3 regions of the Janthinobacterium sp. GW822-FHT07H11 genome follow, and region 3 is predicted to be linked to each of the others. Evidence: predicted binding sites of a transcription regulator. Region 3 holds the regulator's gene; each other region holds the start of a gene.
The links. The regulator NrdR, encoded in region 3, represses ribonucleotide reductase genes. The targets are predictions, from matches to a motif close to CACNANATNTNGTG.
Positions count from the first base shown of each region.

Region 1: the regulator NrdR is predicted to act here: its motif matches at 3,247-3,260, upstream of AC3RCJ_RS11480 (ribonucleoside triphosphate reductase).
Region 2: the regulator NrdR is predicted to act here: its motif matches at 5,140-5,153, upstream of AC3RCJ_RS25760 (ribonucleoside-diphosphate reductase subunit alpha).

Region 1 is NZ_CM179507.1:2,561,204-2,569,282, reverse strand. It holds gene ubiT (ubiquinone anaerobic biosynthesis accessory factor UbiT) at 1-514, opposite strand, end outside; gene ubiV (ubiquinone anaerobic biosynthesis protein UbiV) at 535-1,431, opposite strand; gene ubiU (ubiquinone anaerobic biosynthesis protein UbiU) at 1,572-2,609, opposite strand; gene AC3RCJ_RS11485 (hypothetical protein) at 2,772-3,188, shown strand; gene AC3RCJ_RS11480 (ribonucleoside triphosphate reductase) at 3,307-5,055, shown strand; gene nrdD (anaerobic ribonucleoside-triphosphate reductase) at 5,052-5,249, shown strand; gene AC3RCJ_RS11470 (anaerobic ribonucleoside-triphosphate reductase activating protein) at 5,242-5,946, shown strand; gene AC3RCJ_RS11465 (Pls/PosA family non-ribosomal peptide synthetase) at 6,095-8,079, shown strand, end outside.
Region 2 is NZ_CM179507.1:5,830,699-5,838,777, reverse strand. It holds gene AC3RCJ_RS25795 (MFS transporter) at 1-334, opposite strand, end outside; gene AC3RCJ_RS25790 (LysR substrate-binding domain-containing protein) at 338-670, shown strand; gene AC3RCJ_RS25785 (ABC transporter substrate-binding protein) at 955-1,938, shown strand; gene AC3RCJ_RS25780 (cytochrome C assembly family protein) at 2,181-2,984, shown strand; gene AC3RCJ_RS25775 (PP0621 family protein) at 2,981-3,238, shown strand; gene AC3RCJ_RS25770 (sigma-54 interaction domain-containing protein) at 3,355-4,437, shown strand; gene ampD (1,6-anhydro-N-acetylmuramyl-L-alanine amidase AmpD) at 4,415-5,026, shown strand; gene AC3RCJ_RS25760 (ribonucleoside-diphosphate reductase subunit alpha) at 5,419-8,079, shown strand, end outside.
Region 3 is NZ_CM179507.1:2,064,047-2,072,125, reverse strand. It holds gene AC3RCJ_RS09325 (pilus assembly PilX family protein) at 1-521, opposite strand, end outside; gene AC3RCJ_RS09320 (PilW family protein) at 606-1,583, opposite strand; gene pilV (type IV pilus modification protein PilV) at 1,580-2,170, opposite strand; gene nrdR (transcriptional regulator NrdR) at 2,392-2,853, opposite strand; gene glyA (serine hydroxymethyltransferase) at 2,997-4,244, opposite strand; ZMP/ZTP riboswitch at 4,356-4,480, opposite strand; gene ybgC (tol-pal system-associated acyl-CoA thioesterase) at 4,762-5,163, shown strand; gene tolQ (protein TolQ) at 5,210-5,899, shown strand; gene AC3RCJ_RS09290 (ExbD/TolR family protein) at 5,915-6,355, shown strand; gene tolA (cell envelope integrity protein TolA) at 6,404-7,417, shown strand; gene tolB (Tol-Pal system beta propeller repeat protein TolB) at 7,423-8,079, shown strand, end outside.

The sequences.
Region 1 (8,079 bases), 500 kb from region 3:
GCAAATGGGCCAGCACGCGCCGTGGTCCCAGCGCCTGCAGGTCGAACGGCGGCAGCTCGATGGCATCGAGCGTGTTCTTGAACAGCAGGCCCAGCTCCGTATCGCCTTCCAGGCTCAGGCGGCGGCTGAAGAACAGGGTGTCCGGGTCCTCCTGGCGCCGCGCCAGCAGCATCAGGTCATGCACGCTGGCGGCGATGCACAGGTCGGGCACGTCGACATAGCGCTCGGCCACGAAGACCGTGCCCTGCCACTCGAAATCGAAGGCGATCCCCGCATCGACCAGGCGCAGGCGCAGGCTGCGCCCTTCCAGGCTGCGCCGCACGTCGTCGGGCAGCTGCGGCGCCAGCAGGCGGTTCAGGCCCTGCACGAACAGCCACGACGCGGGATACGGCGGCAGCTTGGACAGCAGGTCGGCCAGCGGTTCGGGCAGCCGGTAGGCCATCGGCGGCCGGGTCGGACGCGCGCCTGCAGGAGCGGGCACAGGGACCGGCAACCGGTCCAGTTGATCTTGCATGGTATTTCCTTTCAATTCATTCAATGGGCGGCGCCCAGTTCCATGCCGGGCTGGCCATGCCAGTAGCCATCGCAGGCACCGGCGGGCTGGCAGGCGGCCAGTTGCGCCTGGGCGCCCACGCCGCTGACCTGGCCGCGCCGGGCGCGGTCGAAGATGGCGATCACCTGGTCCGTATGCATCGCTTGCGGACTGATGCGCGCAACGGACACGCCCATGTCCCGCATGACGTCGAGTTCGCGCACGAGGTTGTAGACCAGCGCCGATTGCGTCTGCGTGCCGTTCAGCACCAGGAAGGGCACGTCGTCACGCGTGCGCATCAGCAGGCCGTCCGGCTCTTCCAGGCAGCTGTAGCCGCAATCGTCCTTCGGCAGGTTGCGGTTGCGCGCCGTGAAACAGCGCGCGGAAAACGCCAGCGGCATGCGGCCATAGGCGAACACTTCCGTCTCCATGCCCTCGGGCAGCTGGCGCTGCATTTCAGCCAGTGCCGCCTGGCCCATTTCCAGCGGCATCACCCAGCGCCGCGCACCGAGGCGCGCCAGCAATTGCAGGCTGGGGCCATTGAACACGTTCAAATGGGGGCCGGCGACGAAGGGCGCGCCCTTTTCCATGCAGTGCACGGCGCCCATGTCATTGGCCTCGACGACATAGCGGCCATTGCCCGTGATGCGGCGCAGGGTAGCCAGTTCGGCGCCCGCCTCGATCAGCGCCTGCGTCGACAGCACCACCTCCTTGCCGGCGGCGGCCAGCATGTCGGCGATATCGAGCCAGTCGGCCAGGCGCAGCTCATGCCGGCGCGAGCACACGGTTTCGCCCAGGTAGACGATATCGACGGCGGTGGCGGCAATCTGCTGATAAAACTCGAAGACGGTGGCGCGCGGCCAGTAGTACAGCAAGGGACCCAACGATAGTTTTAGCATGCCTTTTCCAGTATTTTTTAAGTGACAAAAGCGTAGCGAGCGGCTCGCGGCGGGGCCGGGAAGCGCAGCCGTGCTCCGGCACGGGGCCGCCGAGGCGGTGAGCATCGCAGGCCGCGCCCCGGGACGCGCAGTAGGTCTTGCTATTTCCAGGAGCGGTGATACGCGCCCAAGGTGTGCTGCTGGCCTTCGGCCAGCTTGTCCATGGCCGCCATCCAGCCCGGCTTGACGGCGTAGCGCGCATTGCCTTCGCGGCAGGCGTCGATCGCTTCGCGCCACACGCGCGTCACCTGCGCCACGTAGGCAGGGCTGCGCTGGCGGCCTTCGATTTTGACGGCGCGCACGCCCATGGCGATCAGTTGCGGCAGCAGCGCCAGCGTGTTCAGGCTGGCCGGCTCCTCGATGGCGTAGTACTCCTCGTCGTTGACCTCGAAGCGTCCCTTGCACAGGGTCGGGTAACTGGCGTTTTCGCCGGGCGCATAGCGGTCGATCAGCACGCCGTTCAGGCGCGACTCGAGGCCGTTCGGCGTCTCGAGCCAGCGCACGGACTTGGCCGGCGAGCACACGCCGTGCGTGTTCGGCGCCTCGCCCGTCGCATACGAGGACAGCGCGCAGCGCCCTTCGACCATCACGCACAGGCTGCCAAAGCCGAAGACCTCGATCTCGACGTCGGTCTTGCTGATCAATTGCTCGACCTGCGCCATCGACAGCACGCGCGGCAGCACGGCGCGGGCGATGCCGAAGTGCTCGCGATAGAAATTGATGGCTTCATAATTGGTGGCCGAGCCCTGCACGGACAGGTGCAGGCGCAGCTGCGGCTGGTGCTGGGCCGCGTAGGCCATCAGGCCCGGATCGGCGACGATCATGGCGTCGATGCCGGCTTGCGCGGCGCGGTCGATGGCGCTGCGCCACACGGCCCAGTTATGCGGCTGCGGATAGGTATTCAGCGCCAGCAGCACCTTGCGTCCATATTGATGGGCATAGCGCACGCCCTCGGCGATGGCCTTCTCGTCGAAATTGAGGCCGGCGAAATTGCGCGCATTGGTGGCGTCGCGAAAACCCAGGTACACGGTGTCGGCGCCATTGTCGACGGCGGCCTTCAGGGCCGGCAGGCTGCCGGCGGGACAGACCAGCTCCAGCGGTCCGGCCGCATGGGTGGCGATGCTTGCTTCTAGCTTCATGATGTTCACAATCCTGTGGCGGCTCAGGGTCGAGACTATAGCCCCGCCCATGCCACCCAGTCCTTGATGCAGGTGAAGGAATGCTTGCATGGCTGGCGCGCGTTCAACTTGCTTGACCTGGCTGTAGAATGCCCCCCTTTTCTCCCTCTTCGATTGCCCGCCATGACCCGCAAACCGCTGCTGATTTTCCTGCTCACCCTGTTCCTCACCGCGCTGCAGGTGCAGTGGGCCGGACCGGCCGACGGCCATGACGCGGGGACCGTCTCCTTGCTGTCGCCGGAAGTGCTGGGCGCGTATCCGGGCGTGCTGCTGCTGTTCCTGCTGGCCGTGTTCGCGCGCCGCCACATGCCCCTGCTGCGCCAGGCCGCCATCTGCACGGGCCTGCTGGCCGTCTACTGGCTGCTGGCGAACTACGTCACCTTCGACGCGCGCGTGGCCAGCTGGAGCACCTATACGCCACTGGAAATCTGGACCCACGTGCTGCCCGCCTCCGTCGCCAGCATCGCCGCCTGCGGCGCCGCGTTCTTTTGCGCGAGCTGGCTGATCCTGCGCGAAACGCGCTGGAACAAAAGCGGCTGAGGTGGTTTTTTCACCTGGATCAAGGATACGCGAATCGCTTGCACGCCACCTTTGACTGCACTACATTTAGTGGATAACCTTCATAAAAACACCGCATGTTGTGTTTATTGGAGGTTTCATGACGACGAATGCAGTTTCCCCCACACGCGGCCAGGTCGATGTCGCCGCGTCCATCAATGAATACCTGGAGCGGCGCGACTGGCGCGTCAACGCCAACGCCAACCAGGGATATTCGCTGGGCGGCCTGATACTCAACGTGTCGGGCAAGGTCATCGCCAACTACTGGCTGGACCAGGTGTATCCGCCGGAGGTGGGCGCGGCGCACCGCGAAGCGGCGCTGCACATCCACGACCTCGACATGCTGGCCGGCTACTGCGCCGGCTGGTCGCTGCGCACCCTGCTGCATGAAGGCTTGAACGGCGTGCCGGGCAAGATCGAATCAGGTCCGCCCAAGCACATGTCGAGCGCCATCGGCCAGATCGTCAATTTCCTCGGCACCCTGCAGAACGAGTGGGCCGGCGCGCAGGCCTTCAGTTCCTTCGACACCTACATGGCGCCCTACATCCGCAAGGACGGCCTGCGCTACGAAGACGTGCGCCAGTACATGCAGGAGCTGATCTTCAACCTCAACGTGCCATCGCGCTGGGGCACGCAGACGCCGTTTACCAACCTCACCTTCGACTGGGTCTGCCCGGACGACCTGCGCGGGCAGATTCCCGTCATCGCCGGCCAGGAGATGGACTTCAGCTATGGCGAGCTGCAGGCGGAGATGGACATGATCAACCGCGCCTACATCGAAATCATGATGGCGGGCGACGCCAAGGGCCGCGTCTTTACCTTCCCCATCCCCACCTATAACATCACCGGGGATTTCGACTGGCATAGCGAAAACGCGGAACGCCTGTTCGAAATGACGGCGCGCTACGGCCTGCCCTACTTCCAGAATTTCATCAATTCGGAACTCAAGCCGAACATGATACGCTCCATGTGCTGCCGCTTGCAGCTGGATTTGCGCGAACTGCTGAAAAGGGGCAATGGCCTGTTCGGTTCCGCCGAGCAGACGGGTTCCCTGGGCGTGGTGACCATCAACTGCGCGCGCCTGGGCCACCTGTGGCGCGGCGACGAGCCAGCCTTGATGGCGGACCTGGACCGCCTGCTGGAACTGGGCAAGGTCAGCCTGGAAATCAAGCGCCGCACCATCGAGGAACTGATGCAGCAAGGCCTGTTCCCGTACACGAAGCGCTACCTGGGCACCCTGCGCAATCACTTTTCCACCCTGGGCGTGAACGGCATCAACGAGATGATCCGCAATTTCAGCGGCGACGCTTACGACATCACGACGCCCGAAGGCCATGCGCTGGCCGTGCGCCTGCTCGACCACGTGCGCGAGCGCATGGTGCAATTCCAGGAAGAGACGGGCCATATGTACAACCTGGAAGCGACGCCGGCCGAAGGCACGACGTACCGCTTCGCCCGCGAAGACCGCAAGCGCTATCCGTCCATCCTGCAGGCCGGCACGCCGGACAACCCGTATTACACGAACTCGTCGCAGCTGCCCGTGGGCCACACGGACGATCCGTTCGAGGCACTGGAATTGCAGGATGCGCTGCAGCGCAAGTACACGGGCGGCACGGTGCTGCACCTGTACATGACGGAAGCGCTGTCGGACGCCAACGCCTGCCGCGAACTGGTGAAACGCGCCCTGAGCCGCTTTTCCCTGCCCTACATCACCGTCACGCCCACGTTTTCCATCTGCCCGCGCCACGGCTACCTGGCCGGCAAACATGAATTCTGTCCCACCTGCGACGCGGAGCTGATCGCCCGCAAGCAGGCCCACATTGCTCCATCACTTGAGGAAACGCCATGAACGCACGTCCCGACTTCACCCCCGCCATCACCCTGCTCGACAGCGAACGCCAGCGCTGCGAAATCTGGACGCGCGTGATGGGCTACCACCGCCCCGTCGCCTCGTTCAACATCGGCAAGCAGGGCGAATTCCACGAGCGCCAGTATTTTACGCAAGCGAGCGCCCGGGTAGGCCAGCCCGCCTGCCATGGCTGAGTTGAAAGTGGGCGGCCTGACGCCCTTTTCCGCCACCGACTATCCCGGCAAGCTGGCGGCCGTGGTCTTCGTGCAGGGCTGCCCCTGGCGCTGCGGCTATTGCCACAATCCGCACCTGCAGCCGCGCACGCAGGAGGGCGCCATGCCGTGGCAGGACGTCCTGACCTGGCTGCGGCGCCGCGCGGGCCTGGTCGACGCCGTCGTCTTCAGCGGCGGCGAAGCGTGCATGGACCCGGCGCTGGCGCGCGCCATGCAGGACGTCCGGGCGCTGGGTTTCGGCATCGGCCTGCATACGGCCTGCATCTATCCGCAGCGCCTGCAGGAAGTGCTGCCCCTCGTCGACTGGGTCGGCTTCGACATCAAGGCGCCGTTTGCCGACTATCGTCATGTGACCCGCGTGGCCGGCAGCGGCGACCCGGCGCGCGCCTGCCTGGACGCCATCCTGGCCAGCGGCGTCGCCTACGAATGCCGCACCACGACCCATCCTGACCTGCTGCCAGACGAACAGCTGCTGGCCCTGGCCGCCACCCTGGCCGCCAAAGGCGTCGACAACTACGTGTTGCAGCAGTTCCGCGCCGAAGGCTGCGCGGACGCGGCGCTGTCCGGCCGCCCCCTGCACGGCTATCCGGCGGCGGCTACTTTGGCGCAAATCGGCGCCATGTTTCCCCGTTTTACATTCCGTAATCATGGCAGTTGATCCTGCAGCCACATAATTATTGAAAGTCCCACAAAATTCCCCGTTCTGCAACGCTGAAATGTCTGGCGTGCTGTAAGGTATCAACTGTGCCGCGCACCATGCGCAGCCCGTCAGATTCCTCACACAGCATTACAGATAAGCGTCATCCATGAACGATTTCACCGCAGCCAGTCCAGGCATCCCTTCCACCCACGCCGACATCCTGTACGGCCCGCCGCGACCGGATCTGCTGCGCGAGGAAGTGCTGGCCGACCTGCTCGAAGCGACGGCGCGCCGCTGCCCGCAGCACATCGCCCTGATCGACGGCGCGCGCCGCATCAGCTATGCCGAACTCGATGCGCAGGCTGGCCTGGCCGCGTCGCGCCTGGTGGCGGCCGGCGTCAAGCCCGGCGACATCGTCGGACTGTGGCTGCCGCGCGGCGCCCCTCTGCTGCTGATGCAGGCGGCCATCGCCAAGGCGGGCGCCGCCTGGCTGCCCGTCGATGAAGACACGCCCGTCGAACGCCTGCAAGTGTGCCTCGATGACGCCAATGGCGCTGGCGTCGTCAGCTGCGCGCAGTTCGCGCCGCGCCTGGAGCAGGCTGGCGTCCAGCGTCCCGTGTGGACGGCGGAAAGCCTGCTGGCACCCGCCGCGCCGGGCGAACTGCTGCCCGCGCGCGGCGCCGTGCTGCCAGAACACCCGGCGTACGTCATCTACACGTCCGGCTCGACGGGCAAGCCAAAAGGCATATTGATCAATCAGCGCAGCATCTGCCACTTCCTGCGCAGCGAAAACGCCGTGCTGGAAGTGACGCAAGACGACACCGTCTACCAGGGCTTTTCCGTCGCCTTCGACATGTCGTTCGAGGAAATCTGGATCGCCTACCTGGTGGGCGCCACCCTGTGGCTGGGACCGAAGGAGATCTCGGGCGATCCGGAAGCCTTGCCGCGCGCGCTGGCCGACAACAAGGTCACCGTTCTCCACGCCGTGCCGACCCTGCTGGCCCTGTTCGCGGAAGAAGTGCCCAGTTTGCGTTTGATCAACCTGGGTGGCGAGATGTGCCCCGAATCCCTCGTCGAGCGCTGGTCGCGCCCGGGCCGCGCCATGTTCAACACCTATGGCCCGACGGAAGCGACCGTCTCGTGCAGCCTGGCGCGCCTGCAGCCCGGCGTGCCCGTCACCATCGGCACGCCGCTGCCCAACTATGGTTTGCTGGTGCTGCAGGTGGCCGAGCCGGGCGAGAACCGTCCCTTGACATTGCTGGCGCGCGGCGAAACGGGAGAATTGTGCATCATCGGCCCCGGCCTGGCCGAAGGCTACCTGGGCCGGCCCGACCTGACGGTGGAAAAATTCCTGCCCAACCCTTGGGCGACCAGCGACGATGACGCGCGCCTGTACCGCACGGGCGACCTGGCCCGCATCGATGCGGGCGGCCAGGTGCTGTGCCTGGGCCGCGCCGACGACCAGGTCAAGATACGCGGCTTCCGCGTGGAGCTGGGCGAAATCGAAGCCGTGCTGGCGCAGCAGCCGGGCGTGGGCACGGTGGCCGTCCTGCTGCGCAAGGATGACGGCATCGACCAGCTGGTCGCGTATATCGTCGGCAGCGACGAGGCGTCCGACGAGGCGCTGGCGGCAAAAACCCTGCGCGCAGCCCTGAACCTGCACTTGCCGCCATATATGGTGCCGGGCCGTTTTGAATTGCTGCCGCTGATGCCGCGCCTCACCTCGGGCAAGATCGACAGGAAGGCCTTGAAAGCCATGCCGCTCTCGACGCCGCCGGCCGGCGAGGCGGGTGTATCGGACGTGCCGGAAACGCCGGCCGAAGCGGCGCTGTTCGCGGCGCTGGCCAAGCTGTTCCCGGGCCAGGCCATCCTGCGCCAGCTGGATTTCTTCAGCGACCTCGGTGGCCACTCCTTCCTGGCCGCCCGCCTGGCATCCGCCCTGCGCGCCGATCCGGCCTACGCCCACATGACGGTGCGCGACATCTACCAGAACCGGCAGATCGGCAAGATCGCCGCCGTGCTGGGTGAAGCGCCCGCGCTGGCCACGCCGGAAGCGCCATGGACGCCGCCGTCCGCCCTGAAGCGCTGGATCTGCGGCGCGGCCCAGGCGGCGGCCGTGCCGGGCCTCGTCACCCTGCGCATGGCGCAGTG
Region 2 (8,079 bases), 2.6 Mb from region 3:
CACCGAGCACCAAAGCGATGGTCGCGCCGGCACCGGATATCGCGATCGCCCGTCCGCTGAGATGAGGTGGCGACATGCGCACCGCATATCCAGCCAGGAGCGTCCAGACGATTCCGCCGAAGACACCGGCGAAGAAGCGCGCCGCCAGAGAGAGGCCATAGCTATCGGAAAGCGCGGTGACGAGATTGACAAGCGCAAAGCCGAAGATTGCCGTCAATAGCAACGGACGCCGCCGCATGCCTTGCGTAAGCATGGTGACCGGAATGGCGGCGACCAGCGCACCGACTGCGTAGGCGGTAATGAACTGGCCTGCCAGGCTTTCAGAGACGCTCAAGCCTTGCGCAATAAGCTCGGCTCTTATCGAAGAGTCATCGTCGGCGCTCCCAGCTATTTTCAACGGGCTGGACTTCCGCAGCAAGCTGAAGACTTGGCCAACCACGCCTGCCTGCTGTACCGCTATCCCGCTACGGGCAAAATGGACGCATGGCCGTTGAGCAGGAACAACCAGCCCTTCTCCATGGATCTGCCGGGCAGCATGGTAACGAATGCGCTGGACCCGCAGATTTGCTTTGCCGAACAAGGTCTCGGCATTGCCTGTGTGCCTGACATCGCCGTGCGTCGTCAGCTGGACGAAGGCCGACTCGTCACTGTGCTGGACGAATACAACTAGGACTGCACCGCATTGCGCATATTGTGGCCCTCCAGCAAACATCTCTCGCCGAAGCTCCGGGTCTTCGTGGACTTCATCGTGCAGAACTTGTTTCCGCTCTGACAGTGGACATGGCGTGAGGTACAGGGCTGTATTCATGTCGTCAGACGGGGCATATATTGCATCGTGAAATAAAAAGGATTGCTCCTGGCTCAACACACGGTACTATCTCCCCATAATAAAAAAGCAGTGTTTCGCGTAGTTCTGCCCATGCGGGCACACACCAACCACCACAGGAGAAACCGATGCAGAAGAAATGGACCTTGAAGACCGGTATCGCCGCCGCCCTCATGCTGGCGTTCGGCATGGGCGCCGCCCAGGCACAGGAAGTCGTGCGCCTGGGGAATTTGAAATTCGCCCATTACGGCGCCGTGTCGTACATCAAGGAAATTGCGCCCAAGTGCGGCATCAAGGTCGAGGAACACGTGTTTGCCAAGGGCCTCGATGTGATGCAGGCGATCATCGCGGGCGAGCTGGACGTGGGTGCGACGGCGTCCGAGGCGGCCATTTCCGGCCGTGCCGGCGGCGCGCCCATCTATGTGGTGGCCGGCTTTGCCAAGGGCGGCGCGCGCCTGGTGGCGGGGGCGGGGCAAAAGATCGCCAGCGTCAAGGACTTGAAGGGCAAGCGCGTGGGCGTGACGCGTGGCGGCATCCAGGAGGTGCTGCTGCTGGCCGAGCTGGCGCAAAATGGCTTGAGCGTGTCCGAGCAGAAGGGCAAGGATGTGCAGCTGGTCTTCCTGGCCTACGCGGACTTGAACCAGGCGCTGATGGGCAAGAATATCGATGCCATGATGCAATCGGAACCGCAATCGTCGCAGGCGATCAACAAGGGTTTTGGTACTGAAGTCATCAAACCGTACGACACGCCTATCGGCGAGCCCGTGCGCACCATGGTGATGACGGAAAAATTCTACAAGGAACGCCGTCCCGTGGCGGAAAAATTCATGCGCTGCTTCGTCGAGGCCACCAAGACCTTTATCGACAGCAAGCCCACGGCGGAAAAATATGTGCGCGAAGTGATTTTCCGCGGCCAGATCACGAAGGATGACTTCGACGATGCGATCAGCAATTCGCCGTATTCCTACGACGTGACGCCCGAGCATATCCAGACCACCACCGATGTCATGGTGAAGACGGGCGTGGGCCGCATGGCGAAACCGCCCGTGGCCAAGGACTGGGTCAAGACGGACTTGCTGGAACAGGCGAAGAAGAGCCTGAACGTCAAGTAAGAAAACCTGTCCGCCGCAGTGTCCGATGGCCCGCTTGAGCGGGCCATCATTTTTTTGCGGCACACTAATATAGTCAGGCGGCGCGTTGCGGCGCGAAAGATTGTTGAAATCTTGAGGGTGCGCCACCCCGAGCGGCCTCAGGCGCGATATCATGGCAGGCTTGCATCGGCGAATGGACTTGTTGCCTGCCGCCCATGCTGTCGCTTGAATCGCGCTTGCCGGCTATGGTGTAAACTTAAAACATGCAGACCTATTTCTTTCTGATTGCCGCCCTGTTATATGCAGCGTGTGCGGTGCTCCCTTCTTCCCGCGCCCGCCTGATCGCCGGCCTGACCGGCGTCGCCTGGCTGGCGCACGCCGCCACCCTGTGGTTCGACCTGATGGCGCCAGGCACCCTGCGCTTCGGCTTTTCCGCCATGCTCTCGGCCGCGCTGTGGGTGTCGGTGGGTGCCTACTGGATAGAGAACCGCAATTTCAGCCTGGACGGACTGCGCCGCATGGTCATGCCCAGCGCCGTCATCGCCGTCGGCCTGGCGTGGGCGTTTCCCGGAAGCCAGGTCAGCATGGAAGGCAAGTCGGCCGTCTTCGGCTGGCATATCGCCGTGGCCGTGCTTGCCTACAGCACCTTGACCATCGCCGCCTTCCACGCCGTGTTGATGGCGTTGCAAGAGTCGCGGCTGCATACGCGCAGCGAAAGCCGCGGTTTCATCGGCAGTGCGCTGGATCAGCTGCCAGCCTTGTTGACGATGGAAAAATTGCTTTTCCGCATGATCGGTCTCGGTTTCATCTTGCTCAGCCTGACAGTGCTGTCGGGTATCGTGTTTTCTGAACAATTATTTGGCAAGGCGCTGACCTGGGACCACAAGTCGGTGTTTACCATGCTGTCGTGGCTGCTGTTTGCCGCCTTGCTGGCCGGGCGCCGCTTCCGCGGCTGGCGCGGCAAGACGGCCCTGAGCTTCACCCTGGCCGGTTTCGCTACCTTGCTGCTGGCCTATGTCGGCAGCCGTTTTGTACTTGAAGTGGTTTTACACCGAGGTTACGCATGACACGTGTTTTGTTTTGGCTGGCGCTGGTATTCCTGGTGCTGTTTGCGATTCGCAGCAAGATCCGGGGCTTGCAGCAGCGCGCCCGTGCCCAGCAGCAGCAACAGCCGCCGCATGCGCCGCCCGGCCGGGTGCAGGAATTGCCCGATGCCGAACTGATGCTGTGCTGCGCCCATTGCGGCGTGTACTACCCGGCGTCCGAAAACGTGCAGGCCAAGGGCCACGATTACTGCAGCCACGCGCACGCCACGCTGTAATCGCATGGCCGCCGGCACGCCGCATTGCTCATCCGTATCGTAACGTCCTCCGCCGCCGTCCAGGCGTACCATCTGTCTGCAGCGATCCGATATCGCCATCGCAGGGAGCTTCGAGCATGTCCAATTCGCCTACCATGGTGGCCGCCGGCAAGCTGGTGGCCATGGGCGCGCCACCGCAGCTGAGCGGCGACTCGGCCGCCATGCAGGCCTTGCGCGCGCAGATCAGCCGGATTGCCCGTTGCGGCGCGCCCGTGGCCATCCGCGGCGAATCGGGCAGCGGCAAGGAACTGGTGGCGCGCGCCATCCATGCCCAGGGCACGCGTGCCCGCTGTCCGTTCATCGCCGTCAATTGCGGCGCGATACCCGAAACGCTGATGGAGGCGGAATTCTTCGGTTGCCGTCCGGGCGCCTATACGGGCGCGCTGCACGAGCGTCAGGGCCTGTTCCAGGCTGCCCACGGCGGCAGCCTGCTGCTCGACGAGGTGGACGATTTGCCGCTGGCCATGCAAGTGAAGCTGCTGCGCGCCTTGCAGGAGCGCCGGGTGCGCAAGCTTGGCGGCAGCCGCGACGAGGCTGTCGACGTGCGCATCCTGTGTGCCAGCCAGCATGGCCTGGCGCGCGGCGTGGCGGCGGGCACGGTACGCCAGGATTTATATTACCGGCTCAATGTGATCGAACTGGCCGTGCCGCCGCTGCGTGAACGGCTGGCCGATCTGCAGGTATTATGTGAGGCGATCCTGGCGCGCCTGGCGCCCGGACAAGTCGTGCGCCTGGCGCCAGCCGTGCTGGAGGCCTTGCGCGCGTACGCGTTCCCCGGCAACGTGCGCGAGCTGGAAAACCTGCTGGAGCGGGCGCTGGCATTTGCCGACGGCGGGGTGCTCGCGCTTGACGGCCTGGGCCTGCCGGCTGCGCTGCCGGCGCCGGCCTGTGCCACGGTCACGCCCTTGCGGGCGGGCGTGGCGATGCCGCAACGGCAATTGTCCTTGCCCGGCATGGCGGCCGGCAGCGACGCGCCGCTTGTGCCGCTGGCGCTGTATATGCGCCAGGCCGAGCGCGAAATGATCGTGCGGGCATTGTTGCAAACGCGCTATCACCGCGCGCGGGCGGCGCGGCTGCTGGGCATCAGCGTGCGCCAGTTGCGCTACAGGATGCAAAAATTGAATGTACAGGAGCCCCATGCAGGCGTGGAAGATAGATGAAGACGGTTGGTGCGACGGCGCCGTGCGCTATGACTCGCCATACTGGGACGCGCGCCCGGCAGGCGCGCACATCGATTTGCTGGTGATCCATAACATCAGTTTGCCTGGCGGACACTTCGGCGGACCGCATGTGTCGGACTTGTTTACCGGCCGGGTAGATTATAATGCCGATCCTTCTTTCGCCGACCTGCGTGGCTTGCAGGTCTCGGCGCACTTTTTTGTGCGGCGTGATGGTGCGCTGTTGCAATATGTTTCGGCTGACCAGCGTGCCTGGCATGCCGGCACGTCCACGTTTGATGGCCGCCCGCAGTGCAATGGATATTCCATCGGTGTCGAAATGGAAGGCTCCGATTGCGTGCCTTTCCGGCCGCGGCAGTATCGTGTCCTGGCGGCACTGACGGCGGCGCTGTCGGCGCGCTACGGACTGGCCCATGTACGCGGCCATGAACATATCGCGCCAGGAAGGAAGACCGATCCGGGGCCATTTTTTGACTGGAATTTATACCAGGAAATATGGCAGGAAACCTTGCGCGAGCGGCCTGCGTTAGCGCTTACTACGCGGGTATTGGGCTTTCCATCCACACCCTGAAAAGTCAACCGAAATCGTATAAGAAAGTACAAAAAATTAGGTGGGCCGATGCCGGAAAACTATTGCATCGCCTTTCGATGGGCACTACAATTAGTGCAGAAATTGGATTTAACGACTATATGTAGTGCCATCCCAGACATTTTCAGAATTATTATCAAAGCTACCCTGCTTGCTGGTATGGCAACGGGAACTGGCGGTTCATCACCCTTGATCATGTTTCGCGCCAGCCGGGCAGTGACGGTTGGCTGTTTTAATTCTGACCCTGCTTGTGCATTATAAATTTACTATTTGGCAATAAATACCTGAAGAAACCCTGACCATCGGGCGTTCTATTCAACAACACACGCGGCAGCAAAACTGCAGGCTGACTTTAGCTGACAACGGGAGCTTCAATGCAATCACCACAAGATATTTCCATCCATCCAACGCCAGTATCGCCAGCGCCCGGCGCGGCCAATAGCGTGGCGAGCACCGGCGCGGCCTTGGGCGACTATCGCATCATCCGCCGCAACGGCGCAGTGGTGGCATTTGAGCCTTCGAAGATCGCCATCGCCATGACCAAGGCGTTTTTGGCCGTTAACGGCGGCCAGGGCGCGGCCTCGGCCCGTATCCGCGAACTGGTGGAACAGTTGACCGCTGGCGTGGTCGCCGCGCTGGTGCGTCGCCAGCCGGGCGGCGGCACCTTCCATATCGAAGACGTGCAAGACCAGGTGGAACTGTCGCTGATGCGTTCGGGCGAGCACGACGTGGCGCGTGCCTACGTGCTGTACCGCGCCAAGCACATGGAAGAGCGCCGCCTGCAGAAGGAGGCGCTGGGCGCTTCCGCGCAAGTTTCCGCGCCACAATTGAACGTGCTGGATAACGGCGTGCGCCGCCTGCTGGACATGCAGGAAGTGCGCGACCTGATCAACGCCGCCTGCGCCGGCCTGGAAAAGCACGTCGATGCCGACGCCATCCTCGCTGAAACCGTAAAGAACCTGTACGACGGCGTGCCCGTCGAAGAGCTGCACAAGTCGGCCATCCTGGCGGCGCGCGCGCTGATGGAAAAAGACCCGGCCTACAGCCAGGTCACGGCCCGCATCCTGCTGCACACGGTGCGCAAGGAAGTGTTCGGCAAGGAAGTGCCGCAAGCGGCCGCTGCCGCCGAATACCTGACGTATTTCCCGGCCTATATCGCCAAGGGCATCGCCGCCGAGCTGCTGAACCCGGTACTCGCCAGTTTCGACCTGGAGCGCCTGGCCAAAGCCATCGTCGCCGACCGCGACTTGCAATTCGGCTACATCGGCCTGCAAACCCTGTATGACCGCTACTTCCTGCACATCCAGGACGTGCGCATCGAAATGCCGCAGGCGTTCTACATGCGCGTGGCCATGGGCCTGGCGCTGAACGAGGCGGACCGCGAAGCGCGCGCCATCGAGTTCTACAGCCTGCTGTCCTCGTTCGACTTCATGAGCTCGACCCCGACCCTGTTCAATTCGGGCACCCTGCGCTCGCAGCTGTCGTCGTGCTACCTGAGCACCGTCTCGGATGACCTGGAAGGCATCTACGACGCCATCAAGGACAACGCGCTGCTGGCCAAGTTCGCCGGCGGCCTGGGTAACGACTGGACGCCGGTGCGCGCCCTGGGCGCCCACATCAAGGGTACCAACGGCAAGTCGCAAGGCGTGGTGCCGTTCCTGAAAGTGGTCAACGACACGGCCGTGGCAGTCAACCAGGGCGGCAAGCGCAAGGGCGCCGTCTGCGCCTACCTGGAAACCTGGCACATGGACATCGAGGAATTCCTCGACCTGCGCAAGAATACGGGCGACGACCGTCGCCGCACGCACGACATGAACACGGCGAACTGGATTCCCGACATGTTCATGAAGCGCGTCATGGAAAAAGGCGATTGGACCCTGTTCTCGCCATCGGACACGCCGGACCTGCACGACAAGGTCGGCAAGGCTTTTGAGCAGGCTTACCTGGGCTACGAAGCCAAGGCCGCCGCCGGCGAAATCCGCGTCTTCAAGAAGATCGCGGCGCTGGACCTGTGGCGCAAGATGCTGTCGATGCTGTTTGAAACGGGCCACCCATGGATCACGTTCAAGGATCCTTGCAACATCCGCAGCCCGCAGTCGCACGTCGGCGTCGTCCACAGCTCGAACCTGTGCACGGAAATCACGCTGAACACGGGCCCTGACGAAATCGCCGTCTGCAACCTCGGTTCCGTCAACATGCCGGCGCACATGAAGGAAGGCAAGCTCGATCACGTCAAGCTGGCCAAGACCATCCGCACGGCCATGCGCATGCTCGACAACGTCATCGACATCAATTACTACGCCGTCGACAAGGCGCGCAATTCGAACATGCGCCACCGTCCGGTCGGCATGGGCATCATGGGCTTCCAGGATTGCCTGCACATGATGCGCATCCCGTTCGCCTCGGACGCCGCCGTGTCGTTTGCCGACACCTCGATGGAAGCCGTCTGCTACTACGCCTACCTGGCGTCGACGGAACTGGCTGAAGAGCGCGGCCGCTATGAATCGTACGCCGGTTCGCTGTGGGACCGCGGCATCCTGCCGCAAGACTCGGTCAAATTGCTGGCCGAGGAGCGCGGCGGTTACCTGGAAGTCGATTCCTCGTCGGCCATGGACTGGACGCCGGTGCGCGAGCGCATCGCCAAGTTCGGCATGCGCAACTCGAACTGCGTGGCGATCGCCCCGACGGCGACGATTTCGAACATCATCGGCGTGTCGGCCTGTATCGAGCCGACGTTCCAGAACCTGTACGTGAAATCGAACCTGTCGGGTGAATTCACCGAGATCAACGGCTACCTGGTGCGCGACCTGAAGGCGCGCGACCTGTGGGATGAAGTCATGATCTCCGACCTGAAGTACTTCGACGGCTCGCTGGTGAAGATCGACCGCATCCCGCAAGACCTGCGCGATATCTACGCCACGGCCTTTGAAGTGTCGCCAAGCTGGCTGGTGGAAGCGGCTTCGCGTCGCCAGAAGTGGATCGACCAGGCCCAGTCGCTGAACATCTACATGGCTGGCGCTTCGGGCAAGAAGCTC
Region 3 (8,079 bases):
TGCGCGCCAAAACCGATGGCCGTGATGCGGTACACATAGCTTTCCGTGGCCAGGCCGCCAGTCACTGCCGCCGCCTGCGCGCCGGGCGGGTGGAACGGCAGCAGTTCGATCAGATAGCGGGGCCGACGCGAGGGCAGGAAACCCTGCCCCGTCTGCATGACGGCACCCGTAAACTGGCCGTATGGCACGGCGCGGCTGCTCCCTTCGGCGCCATCAAGGTCCGTACTTAGCCAGAGCGCCGGAACGTCCGGGGCTGCTGGCAGGCACAGGCCCAGCGCGCCGCCTTCGCCGCAGCCATCCGCGAACCCGGCCGCGCTGCCTGGCGCGAAGAGGCTGCTACGCCCCGGCGCGCCGGGCAAGCCTTCGATATCGTTCTGCGCATCCACCAATGCCTCCTCCGCCGCCTGAAACGCGATCTGCCGGTCGCGCTCGCCGCGCGCCGCCTTTTCGCCCTGCAAGGCGACCTGCGCCGCCGATATGCCCAGCAACAAGATGATCACCAGCAGGCACAGCACATACACGAGGGTGGCGCCACCGTGACGTACACGAGCTGCGCACCAAGGTTCGCAACAACGGACGCCCGCGCCAGCCATCGCGCCGCCCGCCTAGGCCGGCCCGTTGCGCAGCATGATGCTCGTCTGCACCAGTTGCCGCAGCCGGGAGCGCGTCGCGGCGGGCAGGGACGCGCGCGCGATGCGCACGCCCGTGTCGCCAGCGCCATGCGCCTCGGCATACGCCTTGCCGAACAGGTCGAACTGCGCCGGCCCCAGTTCCGCCATCTTGTCCGCCTGGCCCCCTTCGCCATGCAACAGCAGCGCCACGCGCACGCCGGCCACGCGCTTCCAGTGCGTGCGGCGGCGCAGATCGCGCTGGCGCGCGGCCGCATCCGCACCCACCAGCACCAGCGCCGCATCGTAGGCGTCGAGCGCGCTGGCGTTGACGTAGCGGTTCGCCACGCCGTCGGGCGGCGTATCCGTGTCGAGCCCATACAGCACCTGGAAAGCGTCGACGCCGCGGATGATGGCATCGGCACCCCAGCCATTGGCGCCCCGGTATTTGCAGCGCAGTTCGCCTTCGCCATCGGCGCCCTGGGCCACATAGAAGATGCTCCAGCCCCGCTGCGCCTCCGTTTGCGCGGCGCCCACGCCGAAGCCCGCGCAGTTGAGCACGGAACCGTCGCCCCCCTCCTCCTTGCCGGCACCGTAATAGCGCAGGGCCAGCACGTCGCTGCCATGCAGGGCGCCGGACAGCGCGCCACTGATGCCCTCGCTGTTCTTGCCCAGGCTGTGCGCGTCGAGCCCGGCGATATTCGCGCTGTCGTGCGCGGCATGGGCGACGGGCGCGGCGCTGCTGTCCCAGTTCACGTACGCCGTCTGGCGCACGGCGCGGGCGATGGTGTCGAGCGCATAGCGGCCGTTGTCGTCCAGGCGCGCACTGGCGGACTGGTCGCCATAGCTGCCGCTGGCCGCCAACAGCACGCTACTGGCGGCCAGCATCAATAGCGCACCGAGCGACAGGGCCACCAGCAATTCGAGCAGGCTCATGCCCCGATGCCGGCGCAAGCGGGCGTGCATGCCGTTCATGCGCCGCCTCCGCCCAGCTGGAAGGCCAGCCTGGGCAGCGACTCGTTTGCCGCATTCACGGCGGGCGAGCCATCGGGCTGTCGGCTGCGCCAGCCCAGCTTGATGACGATGGGGGCGCCCTTGCCGCCGCTGCACGCCCAGTGCAAGCCCTGGGCGGCGGCATCCCAGGCGGGCGCATCGCGGCAGATACGCAGGCGCGCGCCGGGCAAGGCTGCATGCAGCCCTTGCTTCCATTCGGCGATATCGAATTGCGCCAATTCGGCCGCGCCGCAGGCGGCAGCGCCGAAGCAGTCGGGCGCGCCGCCGCCAGCTTCGGCGTCGTCCGCCGCCGCATAGGCCACGTTCAGGTAGGGATTGGCCGTATCGGGGCCATGCATGAGCACGCTGTTCGCGCGCATGCGCTCGGCCATGCCGGCGGCCAGTTGCGCGCCCGCCGACAACAGCGCCGACTCATGGCGCGCGCGCAGGGAGTTCAATTGCAAAATGCTGGCACCGAGCAGGCCCAGCGCCAACAGCAGCAGCGACACCAGCACCTCGACGAGGCTGCTGCCACCGGCAGGATACTTATCGCGACCGCCATTGCGCATGCGCTACTCCCTTCCGCAGACAGAGTCGCAAGAACCGGCGGCCCAACTACACGATAAGCGCGCGCAAAAAACGGGGTCTGCGCTGGCGCAAACAGCACAGCGATAAGGTGCGAAGAATGGCCTAGGTATTGATCAGGCCGCTTGCCAGGCGAGCGCTGGCGTGGTGAAAACGGGGCGCAGGAGCGGCCCTGTTTTCAACAAGGTGAACAAGCAGGTGAACGTCAGGGCTTGCGCGCCTGTCCCACTTCGGCGATGGCATCCTGGAACTCGGCCAGGTCTTCGAAATTCTTGTACACGGAGGCGAAGCGGATGTAGGCGATCTTGTCCAGGCGCTTGAGCTCCTGCATGACGAGTTCGCCGATATAGCCGGAATCGACTTCGCGCAAGCCGCTGGTCAGCAGTTTTTCCTGGATGGACGCGATGGCCGTATCCACAGAGGCGGCCGCGACGGGACGCTTGCGCAAGGCCAGCATCAAACTGCCGCGCAGCTTATCCGCAGCGAACTCCGTCCGGCTGCCATTCTTTTTGACGACGGCCGGCATGATAAGTTCAATGCGCTCATACGTGGTAAAGCGCTTGTCGCATTTGCCGCAGCGGCGGCGCCGCCGTATGGCATCCCCTTCCTCCGATACGCGCGTATCGAGAACCTGGGTGTCGCCGTGCTGGCAAAATGGACATTTCATGGGCTGGCTACAACTTTATAGTAATAATTACGGGAAATCGCCACCCTTGTACAAAGGGCGCCCGAATCACTCCGGGCGCCCTGGGGCACGAAGGAATGTGTCATGCAGAATCTTACTCCGTATGACACATTCTGGACAAATAATTATGAGGCGTACACAGGGTGCGCGTCGGCCAGCACTTTCACGGCCGCTTTCACGCGCTCGATGGTGGCGGCGTCATGCGGATTGTCCAGCACGTCGGCGATCAGGTTGCCCACTTCTTCCGCTTGCGCTTCCTTGAAACCGCGCGTCGTCATCGCCGGGCTGCCCAGGCGGATGCCCGAGGTGACGAACGGCTTTTGCGGGTCGTTCGGGATGCCGTTCTTGTTGCAGGTGATGTGCGCGGAACCGAGGATGGCTTCGGCTTCCTTGCCCGTCAGGTTCTTGGCGCGCAGGTCGACCAGCATGACGTGCGATTCGGTGCCGCCGGACACGATGCGCAGGCCGCGCTTGATCAGGGTCTTCGCCAGCACGTCGGCGTTCTTGATCACCTGCTTCTGGTATTCGACGAATTCAGGGCTCAGCGCTTCCTTGAAGGCGACGGCCTTGCCGGCGATCACGTGCATCAGCGGACCGCCCTGGATGCCGGGGAAGATGGCCGAGTTGATGGCTTTTTCGTGCTCGGCCTTCATCAGGATGATGCCGCCGCGCGGGCCGCGCAACGATTTGTGCGTGGTCGAGGTGACGAAGTCGGCGAACGGCACCGGGTTCGGGTACAGGCCGGCGGCGATCAGGCCCGCGTAGTGGGCCATGTCGACCATGAAGTAGGCGCCCACTTCCTTGGCGATCTTGCCGAAGCGCTCAAAGTCGATCTTTTTCGAGAACGCGGAGGCGCCGGCGATGATCAGCTTGGGCTTGCGCTCGCGGGCCAGGCGTTCCATCGCCTCGTAGTCGATGTCTTCTTCCGCCGTCAAACCGTAGGAGACGACGTCAAACCATTTGCCGGACATGTTCAGCGGCATGCCGTGGGTCAGGTGGCCGCCTTCGGCCAGCGACATGCCCATGATCAGGTCGCCTGGTTTCAACATGGCGAAGAACACGCCCTGGTTCGCCTGCGAGCCCGAGTTCGGCTGCACGTTCGCGCATTCGGCGCCGAACAGCTGCTTGACGCGGTCGATGGCCAGTTGCTCGGCCACGTCGACGTATTCGCAGCCGCCGTAGTAGCGCTTGCCCGGATAGCCCTCGGCGTACTTGTTCGTCAGTTGCGAGCCTTGCGCTTCCATTACGGCTGGCGACGTGTAGTTTTCCGACGCGATCAGCTCGATGTGATCGTGCTGGCGCACGTTTTCTTTTTGAATGACGGCGAACAATTCAGGGTCGACGTTGGCGAGGTTGTGATCTTTTGCAAACATGTAAAAACTCCAAGTATGAGGGTTCTTGTACTGGCAGGTTGGATCGAATGAGGGGAGCCGGCGTTAACTGAATAACAACATTGGACAGGCAGCCTCTTCGTGCATTTCCATAGGGGCTGCCCAGGCGAACGGCTGATGAAATCTCACGTTTCCCGGTGGGTGTCCACCTTTCGCCGGCAAGCCGGCCACCACATTGTGGAGGCCGCTCCGACTTTTCGCCAGTCACGTGAGACGTAATGGAAATCAAATTGTAAGTTAAGTGTCCGAATTGAGCAAGGAATGCAACTGTGCCGCTATAATCGCCGCCCGTACGGCGCTGGCGCGCGCTTAAGCTGAACGTAAACCTTGGCGCGGCATGTAAGCGTATGTTACGGGGCTTGCCATTGCAGCCCCCCGTTTTACAATGCTGCGGTGCAACTTGCATGCCGCTTTTACATGGCATTCCGGCAAGCGCCCCAAGTCACGAGAAGAAAAATCGCGTAAAATGTTGCTCAATCTCACTACTGGCGCAATAAACATGCCTTCAGTCTTTACCTGGAACGTACGTGTCTACTATGAAGACACCGACGCCGGCGGCATCGTCTACTACGCAAACTACCTGAAATTCTTCGAGCGCGCGCGCACCGAATGGCTGCGCGCCATCGAGGTGGGCCAGCAGGAATTGCTGCATCAGCACGACGCGATGTTCGTTGTCAAAAGCGTCAGCGCCGACTATCATGCGCCGGCCAGGCTCGATGACACGTTAAGATTAACCTTAAGCATAGAAAAAATGGGGCGCGCCTCCATCGTTTTCCTGCAACAAGCCTGGTGCGGCGACAGCCTGCTCAACACGGCCCGCGTCAAGGTCGGCTGCGTCGACTCAAGCATGCGCCCGCGCGCCGTGCCCGATGTCGTTGCCGCCCGCATGCGCACCGCCTGAGCCGCCCCGCCACCCCCGGATAATTCACCCAACAGACTGCCAGCCAATGAACGTTACACAAGATCTTTCTTTCCTCGCGCTCATCTCCAATGCCCACCTGATCGTGCAACTGATCATGGCCCTGCTGCTGCTGATTTCCCTGACCAGCTGGACGTATATCTTCCGCAAGATGTTCGCCGTGCGCCAGGCGCGCAAGCAGACCATCGAATTCGAACGCAGCTTCTGGGCCGGCGGCAACCTGCACGCGCTGCACCAGAGCGCCAACGGCAACCGCGACCAGAGCGGCGCGCTGGCGCGCATCTTTGACGCCGGCATGGGCGAATTCATCAAGGGCAAGGCGTCCTACGGTTCGCGCGAAGCGCTGGACGTCGGCGCCGTGCTCGACGGCGCCCGCCGCGCCATGCGCGCCGCCTTCCAGCGTGAAATGGACGTGCTCGAGTCGCACCTGGCCTTCCTCGCTTCCGTCGGCTCCGTCTCGCCCTACATCGGCCTGCTCGGCACCGTGTGGGGCATCATGAATGCCTTCCGCGGCCTGGCCAACGTGCAGCAAGCCACCCTGGCCGCCGTCGCGCCCGGCATTGCCGAAGCGCTGATCGCCACGGCCATCGGCCTGTTCGCCGCGATTCCCGCCGTCGTCGCCTACAACCGTTTTTCGCACGACATCGACCGCCTGGCGATCCGCTTCGAAAGCTTCGTCGAGGAATTCTCCAACATCCTGCAGCGCCAGTCGCGCTAAGAGGGAGCAAGGTCCATGGGTTCCTCATTCAATAGCGGCGGCATGCGGGGCGGCCGCGGCCGCAAGTTCAAGTCCGAGATCAACGTCGTGCCCTACATCGACGTGATGCTGGTGCTGCTGATCATTTTCATGGTGATGCCGTCGTCAAACAATCCCAGCGTGGTGAACCTGCCCAACGCGGAAAAGTCGGCCAAACCGCCCGACGATTACATCCAGATCGTGCTGAAACCGAATGGTTCGCTGTCGATCGGCGTGATCGGCAAGGAACAGCTGGCGCCGGAGACGGAACCGAACCGCGACGCCCTGCTGCGCAAGCTGCGCGGCTTGCACGAGAGCAATCCCGACTATCCCGTGATGATCGCGGGCGACAAGGAAAGCAAGTATGACGACGTGATCCAGCTCATTTCCGAAGCGAAGAAGATGGGCATCACCCGGGTTGGCCTGGCCACCAAGTAAGCGCACCGTCCCGACTCCAGACTTGACCGTTTTTAGATAGACTAGACTTTGCAGACCAAACAAATCGACCATGTACTCGGCGTGCCCTACAGCGTGCCGCGCGAACGCAGCCGCCGGCCCTCGCTGGGACTGGCGCTGGCGATGCACCTTGGCCTGCTGTTTTTCCTGTGGGTGGGCGTACACTGGCAAAATACGGAACCGGTCGCCGTGGAAGCGGAAGTGTGGGACCTGAAAGTACAGACGGCCGCGCCGCCGCCCGAAGTGGCGACGCAGCCGGAGCCGACACCGGCGCCGCCGCCCGAGCCGGAAGTGGAGCGCCCCGCCCCGCCGCCGCCGCCGCCCGTGGCAGCACCGGAGCCGAAGGTCGACCTGCGCGAGGCGGAGATCGCCCTCGAGCGCAAGAAGGCGAAGTTAAAAGAAGAAAAAGAGAAAGCGGCCGAAGAGCGCCGCAAGCAGGAACAGAAGGAACGCGAGGAAGAAAAGCGCGAACTGGAAAAACAGAAGCAGAAAGAAAAAGACAAGGCTGAAAAGCTCGAGAAGGAAAAGGCCGACAAACTGGAGAAAGCCAAGCTCGAAAAAGAGAAAGAAAAAGCGCAAGAAAAAGCCGAGAAGGAACTGGCCGACAAGAAGGCCGCGGCGGAAAAGGCGGCCAAAGCCAAGAAAGCGGCGGCGGAAAAGGCGGCGGCCGACAAATTGCGTGCCGATGACATGAAGCGCATGATGGCGCAGGCAGGCAATGGCACGACGGGCACGGCCGCGAAAGCGACGGCGCCACGCAAGGACAGCGGCTATGTCGCTGCCCTGACGAGCAAGATCAAGAGCAATATCGCGTACAGCGGTAGCACGGACGTGCCGGGCAACCCGCGCGCCGTGTTCAAGATCGAGCAACTGCCAACTGGGGAAATTATTTCGGTCCGAAAGATCAAAAGTAGCGGCCTGCCGGCGTATGACAGCTCGGTGGAAAACGCCATTAATAAATCGTCGCCACTGCCGAAGAAAAAAGACGGCACCGTGGAACGCGAGATTGAACTCATATTCGAGATGAAGGATTTGCCTAAATGATGATCATGAAAAAAATGAGCTACGTGGTGCTCTGCGCGGGCCTGCTGCTGGGAGCGTCAAGCGCCCAGGCGCAACTGCGCGTGGAGATTACGGGCATCGGCAGCAACCAGATCCCCGTGGCCGTCGCCACCTTTGCCAATGAATCGGCGGCGCCGCAATCGCTGTCCGGCATTATCAAGGCCGACCTGGCGCGCAGCGGCGTGTTCAAGCTGGTCGACGCCGATGCGCCCGTATCGGAAACGGCGCCCGTCAGCTATGAACAGTGGAAGTCGCGCGGCGCCGACGCGCTGGCGGCCGGCAGCGTGCAAAGCATGGCCGATGGCCGCCTCGACGTGCGCTACAAGCTGTTCGACACCATCAAGGGCGCGCAGATCTCCAGCATGAACAATGCGGCCGCGCCGCAGTTCAACCGCCTGCTGGCGCACAAGATCGCCGACGATATCTATGAAAAGCTGACGGGTGTCAAAGGCGCATTCGCCACGCGCATCGCCTACGTCACGCAATCGGGCCGCGAATACCGCCTGGAAGTGGCCGACGCCGACGGCGAAGGCATCCAGGTCGCCCTGCGCTCGAACGAGCCCATCATTTCGCCTGCCTGGTCGCCGGACGGCACCAAGGTCGCGTATGTCTCGTTTGAAAAGAAAAAGCCCATCGTCTACGTG